2 regions of the Halomonas sp. OfavH-34-E genome follow, and region 2 is predicted to be linked to the other one. Evidence: predicted binding sites of a transcription regulator. Region 2 holds the regulator's gene; the other holds the start of a gene.
The links. The regulator FNR, encoded in region 2, switches genes on or off when oxygen is low (the NO sensors DNR and NnrR bind a similar motif). The targets are predictions, from matches to a motif close to TTGATNTANATCAA.
Positions count from the first base shown of each region.

Region 1 (4,298 bases), on a different contig from region 2:
GCTTCTTGCCGTGGCGCCCTTGTCGACGCCTTCATAGGCGCGCACCGCGGTGTCCTCTCCGGTGTCCCGGGCGACGGTCGCCGCCAGCCACTGGGCGATGCGTTCCACAGTGGTGGCGCCGGGCAGGATGTGACAGCGCTCGCGGGGCAGGCGCAGGTGAAACAGGCCCTGGGGCGAGCGGTAGCCGCACTGCAGCATGTCGCCCAGGAGCTGTTTCAGGTCGTGTTCGTCCACCAGGTAGGTATCGTCGAGCCAGCGGGCGTAGCGGCGCTCGAGCTCCGGCTGTCGCACGCCGCGCTGAACGATTTCCAGCCGCGAGCGGTGGCCGTGGGCGATACGCTGGCAGTTGCCGGCGTGGCGGCGAAGGCCGTGGCTGTAAGTGTAGGCGGCGCCATCGATGGTCTCATCGGCGAGGTGCAGTTCGATGCTGGATACCCGCTCGGGCGGTTGGCGCATCAACTGGCGTGACAGGTGCTCGGCCATGGCCTCGGGGGTGATTCTGCGCCAGGGTAGCAGGGTAAAGGCCTGGCGGGGCCCGCGCACCTCCATGGCGTAGGGCGTCGTGGTGCGTACGCAGATACCTTCGCGACACTCGCTGACGCTGACGCCAGGGGCTTCGGTAGGCACCAGCAGGGTGTGATCGGCGCCACCGTCGAGACGCGCCTTGATCCAGGGTTTGACCTCGCCGAAGTCGAACAACATGCCGTCTTCACCGAGCTCTCCATCGAGTTCGACATCGACCAGCCAGCTTGCGCCGATCAGTCCACGATCGGGACACCACAGCGATACGTCGAGATGTGTCAGTCGTCGTACAAAGAGTGCCATCAGTCGATCCCCGCGATCTTGTGGGTCTGCAGCGACAGCCGCCAGCGTGGATGCGCCATGCAGTGCTCTACCGTGGCTGAGAGCGGCTCCTTGCGAGCGTCGCTGGCCATCAGCCCGGAGGTGTCCATCGGCTGCAGCAGAAAATGGTCGAAGTCGAGCCCCTCGAAACGTTCCGGCGGGGCGTCGGTCTGGGGATGGACGAGCTTCAGCTCGTCACCGCGGGTCTGCACCAGCGGCGCATTGCCCTTGGGGCTGACACATAGCCAGTCGATACCGTCCGGCGCGGCCAGAGTACCGTTGGTCTCCACGCCAATCTCGAAGCCGGCAGCGTGCACCGCGTCGATCAAGGCGGCATCCAGCTGCAGCAGGGGCTCGCCACCGGTGAACACGACGTAGGGCGTGACACCCTCGTGGGGGTGTGGCCACAAGCGGGTGATGTGCTCGGCCAGGGCGCCGGCGGTGGCAAAGCGTCCGCCGTTCTGACCATCGGTGCCGACGAAGTCGGTGTCGCAGAAGCGACACTGGGCGCTGGCGCGGTCCTGCTCGCGACCCGACCAAAGATTGCAGCCGGCAAAGCGACAGAAGACGCTGGCGCGGCCGGCCTGTACGCCTTCTCCCTGAAGGGTATAGAAGGCTTCCTTGACGCTATACATCCTGGTGCGCTCCGCCCTGGTCTGCCTGTGCAATCGCCGGCTCCTGCCGGGTATTGGCGGCGTAGGCCAACGGATCTTCGACACCCTGGTCGGCGAAGGCGGCGAGCCGCTCCAGACAGCTGCCGCAGCGGCCACAGGCCAGGCGCCGGCCCTCGTAACAGGTCCAGGTGTCGCGGTAGTTCAGTCCCATGGACAGTCCGTCGGCCAGGATCTCGCTCTTGCTGGACCGTAGATAGGGTGCGTGGATCTCTACCGGCGAGAAATTGGCGATGGCGGCTACCGCATTCATCTGCTCGACAAACTCGGGACGACAATCCGGATAGAGCACGTGGTCACCGCCGTGGGCGCCGTAGTCGACGCGACTGGCGCCGATATTCACCGCCTTGGCGATGGCCAGCGACAGCAGCACCATGTTGCGATTGGGGACCACCGTGGCGGCGAGGTTGTCTTCGGCGTAGTCACCGCCAGGGATCTTGCGATTGGCGTCGGTCAGCGCAGAGTTGTCGATCAAGCCATGAATGGCGGTGATGTCGACGACCTGATGAGGGAGCTTCAACTCCTGACAGACATGGCGGGCCACCTCGAGTTCGCGGGCGTGGCGCTGGCCATAGTCGAATGACAGGGCGTGAACTTCGAGGCCTTCGTGCAAGGCGCGATGAAGTACGGTGAAAGAGTCCATGCCACCGGAGTAGATCACCACGGTGGAGCGGGAAGTCGTGCTCATGAAGGGGGTCTCGATTCGGAGAATTTGGGGTGGCGACAAGAATCGCCAGCGGCCGGGGTCCGGTCCGGCGCGACAAGGGTAACGAAAGCCGGACGGCAACACCAGTGCGGCGTTGATGCCGGCGACTTGCTCCTTGTCAACGTCCGTTGCTCGCGGTTGTGGCAGGCTGCGCGGTTTACTGCTGTCTGCCCGGCTTAACCCTGGCCAAAGCCCGGCCCACGAGAGAGACGCCTGGATGAATGCCCCTGAACTACTGTCACCGGCCGGCACCTACCGGCATATGCGCTTCGCCTTCGCCTATGGCGCCGATGCGGTCTATGCCGGTCAGCCGCGCTACTCACTGCGTGTACGCAATAATGACTTCGGCCTCGACAACCTGACCCGAGGCATCGCTGAGGCCCATGCGTGTGGCAAGCGCTTCTACGTGGCCTCCAATATCGCTCCGCACAATGCCAAGCTCAGGACCTACCTGAAGGACATGGCACCGATCGTCGAGGCGGGGCCGGATGCGCTGATCATGTCCGACCCTGGCTTGATCATGATGGTGCGAGAGCGTTGGCCTGACCAGGTGATACATCTGTCGGTGCAGGCCAACGTGGTCAATCACGCGGCGGCTCGCTTCTGGCAGTCCCAGGGTATCTCTCGGGTGATCCTGTCGCGAGAGCTGTCGCTTGAGGAAATCGCCGAGATCCGTGCCGAGTGCCCGACCCTGGAGATCGAGACCTTCGTTCACGGTGCCCTGTGCATCGCCTATTCCGGACGCTGTCTGCTGTCGGGCTACTTCAACCGGCGCGACCCCAATCAGGGCACCTGTACCAACGCCTGTCGCTGGAACTACCGGACCCACCCGGCCGGCACTGACGCCTGTGGCGATCTGATCCCGGCGCAGGACGTGGCACAGGGCCGGGAGGAGAACTCGGCGCTGATCGAGGACCCACAGCGGCCAGGCGAACTGATGCCGGTGTTCGAGGACGAGCACGGCAGCTACATCATGAATTCCAAGGATCTTCGCGCCGTCCAGCACGTGGCGAGGCTCGCCGAGATGGGGGTCAGTTCGCTGAAGATCGAAGGGCGGACCAAGTCGCCCTACTATGTAGCACGTACCGCCCAGGTCTATCGTCGTGCCATCGATGACGCCGTGGCCGGGAGGCCCTTCGACATGGGGCTGATGGATGAGCTCGAAAACCTGGCCAACCGGGGGTACACCGAAGGCTTCTACCGACGCCACGTCCACGACGAGTACCAGAATTACGAGCGTGGACACTCGGTGGGCGTTCACCAGCAGTTTGTCGGCCAGATCCTGGAGCAAGCGCCATCAGGTTGGCTGGACATCGAGGTCAAGAACCGCTTCGAGGTCGGTGATTGCCTCGAGCTGATGCTGCCCTCCGGCAACCGTCGTTTCACCCTTGAGGCGATGGAGGCGGGCAACGGCAGCTCGCTGAAGGTGGCGCCCGGGGACGGTCACCGGGTAAGGCTCAAGCTGCCGGGGAAGGCGCTGTCGCCCGACGAGTTCGAGTTCGCTCTGTTGCTGCGGGACCTGCCGTCAGCCTGATGATAGGCACGTCTTTACAAGGGCCTGGGGAACCGGGATGCTAGGCTCCGTAGCAGCCTTACCTTGGAGCATCCCTCAGGCAAGGAGTCGGTCTGGCCATGCCCACCATCGAACACAGCGCCACGCTTCCCGCGCCTCCCGAGCGCGTCTTCGCCCTGCTCGAAAAGGTCGAGGATTTCGCCGACTATTCGGATCTGATCACCGAGATCGAGCCGCTCGGGGACGATCGCTATCGCTGGCATGTCCACGCGGTCGGCATGGACTGGACCTTCGAGGTGCAGGTAACCGAGAAGTCGCCACCCAGCCGACTGGCCTGGGAGTCGATCGACGGTGTGCGCAATCAGGGCCGCTATGAACTCGAAGCGGTCGATGAAGGTACCGCGGTCAGCCTGATCGTCGACTATCAGATCCGCAATCGGCTGGTCGCCAAGGCGGTCAATCGCGCGGCTCGCCCGCTGGTCGCCAAGGTCAGCGCCCAGATCCTGGAGCGGGTCGAGGCGCGTCTCTAGCGAGCGCCTTGGCGTCTACTGCTGCGGCGTCTGGC
Region 1 is NZ_JAMXRY010000039.1:32,225-36,522, reverse strand. Features, by position in the region: gene NH448_RS16350 (6-carboxytetrahydropterin synthase) at 1-825, opposite strand, end outside; gene queE (7-carboxy-7-deazaguanine synthase) at 825-1,478, opposite strand; gene queC (7-cyano-7-deazaguanine synthase QueC) at 1,471-2,202, opposite strand; gene yegQ (tRNA 5-hydroxyuridine modification protein YegQ) at 2,438-3,754, shown strand; gene NH448_RS16330 (SRPBCC family protein) at 3,853-4,263, shown strand.
Region 1: a site for FNR is predicted at 2,329-2,342, ahead of yegQ (tRNA 5-hydroxyuridine modification protein YegQ). Genes of this name have one in related genera too.

Region 2 (4,298 bases):
CTATCGCCGTACCCGGGACCTGTGGGGCATGGTCAAGTTCTGGGAGAAGCGCCTGACCCTGACCGTGCGCGAGTTTGGCTGGCAACGTGCCGGCATCCTGCTGCTGTTGCTGGGCGTGGTGGTGCGCTATCTGCTGGCGCTGAACGTCGTCTAGGGCCTGTCTGAAAAGTGCCTGCGCTCGGTAATACGGCGTTAAAAATCGTCTGGTGCGCCAGCCCGGTCAAAATGCTCATTTACACCCCGTAAACTGCGCTTTCTCACCGATTTTTGCCTTGTCTAACCTTCGCTCGTCGACTTTTCGGACAGCGCCTAGGGCCTGGCTGACAGGCACTTGCGTTCTTCGACTTGCCAGGCCAGACCAGGCCAGGCCAGGCCACGACGCGCAAGAGCGCCACTACGGCGGTGTCGTCCTTGGCGGTTTCCGATGTGCCGCCGACGAAAAGCCCCTGCCGTATTGTCCTCGTCGGGGTAAGCGGTCGCTGACCTCTTCGCCACTAAAGCGTCCGGATGGTAGACTGGCGCCTCTTTCATTTTCAGCCGTGATGTCCCGCTCCCATGTCGCCACAGTCCGCCTCCGCCACCCTGTTCGATCCCCGTACCCCCGAGGATGACCATCTCTCGATCGATGCCGGCGTCAGCCCGGCCGACCCTGCTGCGGGTGGCGATCAGACGGAAGCCCAAGTTCAGGCCAAGGCACGGCGTGAATTCAACAAGCTGCAGAAGCGCCTGCGCCGCCAGGCCGGCAACGCCATCATCGACTACGGCATGATCCAGGAAGGCGACAAGATCATGGTGTGTCTGTCTGGTGGCAAGGACAGCTACACCATGCTCGAGATCCTGCGCAGCCTTCAGCGCAACGCGCCGGTCAACTTCTCGCTGGTGGCGGTGAATCTGGATCAGAAGCAGCCGGGCTTTCCGGAGCATGTGCTGCCGAACTATCTGGACAGCATCGGCGTGGACTACCACATCCTCGAGCGCGACACCTATTCGGTGGTGAAGGAGAAGACGCCGGAGGGCAAGACCACCTGCGCGCTCTGCTCACGCCTGCGGCGCGGCTCGCTCTATGGTTTCGCCGAGGAGATCGGGGCGACCAAGATCGCTCTGGGCCACCACCGCGAGGACATTCTCGAGACGCTGTTTCTGAACATGTTCTTCGGTGGCAGCCTCAAGGCGATGCCGCCCAAGCTGCTCTCCGACGACGGCAAGAACATCGTCATCCGTCCGCTGGCGTACTGCCGCGAGGCCGATATCCAGGCCTACAGCGAGGCGATGGAGTTCCCGATCATCCCGTGCAACCTGTGTGGTTCCCAGCCCAACCTGCAGCGCCAGGTGGTCAAGGAGATGCTGGCCGAGTGGGAGGTCAAGCATCCCGGGCGCCTCGAGAGCATGTTCAAGGCGGTGACCAATGTGGCGCCGTCGCAGCTGGCGGATCGGCAACTGTTCGACTTCGAGGGGCTGGAGGCCGTACAGGCCGAACGCCAGGCCCGGCGCATCGACGTGGTGGATGCCGGCTGATCTCGCCAGCAGCGAATGTGCATGATGCCATGACAGCGAAAGAGGCCGCATCTCCGGATGCGGCCTCTTTCTTGTCACACGCCATCTATTACGCTTTGCTTTCCAGATCCTGGATACCGGGCCCTGCCGGCCAAGCCCGGCACACTGCTGCCAGGCCCGCTCAGGTAACTTCGGTGTCGGCCAGGGTCGACAGCGCGGTCAGGTCGAGGATATTGACCTCACGTCCCGATACCGCCACCAGATCCTGCTGCTGGAAACGCCCGAGGATACGGCTGACCGTTTCCACCGCCAGCCCCAGGTGATTGCCGATGTCGGCGCGGGACATGGACAGGCGGAAGCTGAACGGTGAATAGCCGCGGCGGCGGAAGCGGTCCGACAGGCCGAGGAAGAAGCAGGCCAGGCGCTGATCGGCGGTCTTGCGTGACAGCAGCTGCATCATCCGGCGGTCTTCTCGCAGCTCCTTGCTCAGGGTGCGAAACAGCTGGGCACGCAGCTCCGGTAGGGTCTGGGTCAGCGCATCGAGGCGGTCGAAGGGAATCTCGCACACCGTGGTGGTCTCCAGCGCCACCACGCTGCCGGGATAGCGGCCGTCGTCGATGCCATCCAGGCCAACCAGTTCACTGGGCAGGAAGAAGTTGGTCAACTGAGCTTCGCCGCTGCCTTCGGTGGTGATCTGCTTGAGACTCCCCGATCGGACCGCGAAGACGCTGGTGAAGCGATCTCCCTGCTCGACCAATCGTGTGCCTTTCTTGATCGGCGGGTGACGACGGATGATGGAATCGAAGCGCTCGAGGTCGGCGGTCTCCAGCGACAGCGGAAGGCACAAGGAACTCAGGCTGCAGGACTCACAGCGAGTCTCATGCAGCATGGGACGCCGCCGATCTTGGGCCGTAGGACTCATTCGCAGCTCCTGTGGATCTGGGATCGATATTGACTGGGCCATGGGGAGAACAGACGTCGCCCGTACAGCACGTTGATGGCACTATTCTACACCCTCAGATCAGCTAAAAGTGGCGTCTACCTCTTTAGGATTAATAACTTAGAGGTAGGATGCGTCATTGATGCAGCCCAGTCCAAAGTTGCCAGACGGCAAAGGCGATGATCATGCCAGCGGCGACAAGGCGTGTTGCCCGATGCGCCAGCAGGGCCTGCATTTGTCTGGCGGCGAGGCCCGTCACCACCAGCGCCGGAAGCGTGCCAAGACCGAAGCTCGCCATCAGCAGTGCGCCCTCGAGGGGCTCGGCCCGTGCCAGGCTCCAGGCCAGCATCGAGTACACCAGGCCACAGGGCAGCCAGCCCCAGATGGCGCCCAGCGCCACCGCCTGGGGCAGACGCACCACCGGCAACAGGCGTCTGCCTGCGGGTTCCAGGTACCTCCAGAGGTGACGTCCCAGTGCCTCGACGTGACGCAGGCCTTTCCATAGATCGGCAATGTAAAGCGCCATCAGGATCAACATCAGGCTGGCGACGATCTGCATCAGGCCACGCAGGGTCGGCGAAAGGCCGATCACCGAACCCAGGGTGGCAACCAGAGCGCCCGCCACACAGTAGCTAGTGATACGACCTACATTGTAGCCGAGCACAAGTGTGCTCACCCGCCAAGGTTGACGCATGCTGGGGGGGATGGCAAAGGTCAGGGCGCTCATGATACCGCCGCACATGCCAATACAGTGTGCACCGCCGAGCAGGCCAAACACGAAGGCCGCCATCATGGGGGGCAGTTCCAGGCCGGTAGGGTTCACTCAGGCCCTCTGGACGATGGATCACGCTCGGATGTCTGCGCAGGCGTTTCGGAAGAGGAAGCGCCGTCATCGGCACCGCGAGTGTCGTCCTCATCCTCGAACAGGATGCGATAGGCGGGGCCTTCGAGGTCCTCGAACTGGTCGTTGCGCACCGCCCAGAAGAAGGCCCAGACCGCCAGGCCCAGCAGGATCAACGACAAGGGTATCAACAGGTAAAGGATGCTCATGGGCCGGGGCTTGCGGTGACGGGTGAAGGCGTCGCGGTCCGCCTGGTGCGTCCACGTCGCAGACGCAGGGCATTGCCGATGACCAGCAACGAGCTGAGTGACATGCCGATGGCGGCAAGCCATGGGGGCACGAAGCCCAGCGCCGCTGCGGGCAGCGCCACGACATTGTAGAGCACCGACCAGGACAGATTCTGGCGAATGATGCGACGGGTCTGACCGGCCACCTCGATGGCTTCGACGATACCCGTGAGCGGTTCGCCCAGCAATACCAGATCGGCGCGGGTGCGGGTGAGGTCGCTGGCCCCGGCCATGGCGATGGCAAGGTCGGCGCCGGCCAGTACCGGCACGTCATTGATGCCATCACCGACCATGGCCACCTTTTCACCCTGTGCCTGTCGCGCCTTCAAGTGCCCGAGCTTGTCCTCGGGGGTGGCCTCGCCACGCCACTGATCGACGCCCAGCGTGCGGGCCAGCTGGCCGACGTTGACTGCGCGGTCGCCCGACAGGATCTCGATGGCAAGCCCCCGATGGGCGAGGGCGGCGAGGGTCTCGGCGGCGTCGTCACGGGGCTGATCGTCGAGCTTGAACCAGGCCTGGGGCTTGCCTTCGCTGGCCAGCAGCAACCAAAGCCCTGCGCCAGGGAGCTCAGGAACGGGTCGGCCCAGGCAGGCAAAATGCGGCTGGCCCAGTCGCCAGCGCCGGCCGTCGATCACGCCTTCCACGCCCTGACCCGGGTGATTGCGCAGTTCGCTGGCCTGGCAGCTGGCGTCGCGCCAGGCAGCGAAGGCGCGGGCGATGGGGTGCTCCGAGCCGG
Region 2 is NZ_JAMXRY010000045.1:27,864-32,161, reverse strand. Features, by position in the region: gene NH448_RS17620 (hypothetical protein) at 1-154, shown strand, start outside; gene ttcA (tRNA 2-thiocytidine(32) synthetase TtcA) at 556-1,515, shown strand; gene fnr (fumarate/nitrate reduction transcriptional regulator Fnr) at 1,676-2,416, opposite strand; gene NH448_RS17605 (sulfite exporter TauE/SafE family protein) at 2,571-3,257, opposite strand; gene ccoS (cbb3-type cytochrome oxidase assembly protein CcoS) at 3,254-3,484, opposite strand; gene NH448_RS17595 (heavy metal translocating P-type ATPase) at 3,481-4,298, opposite strand, start outside.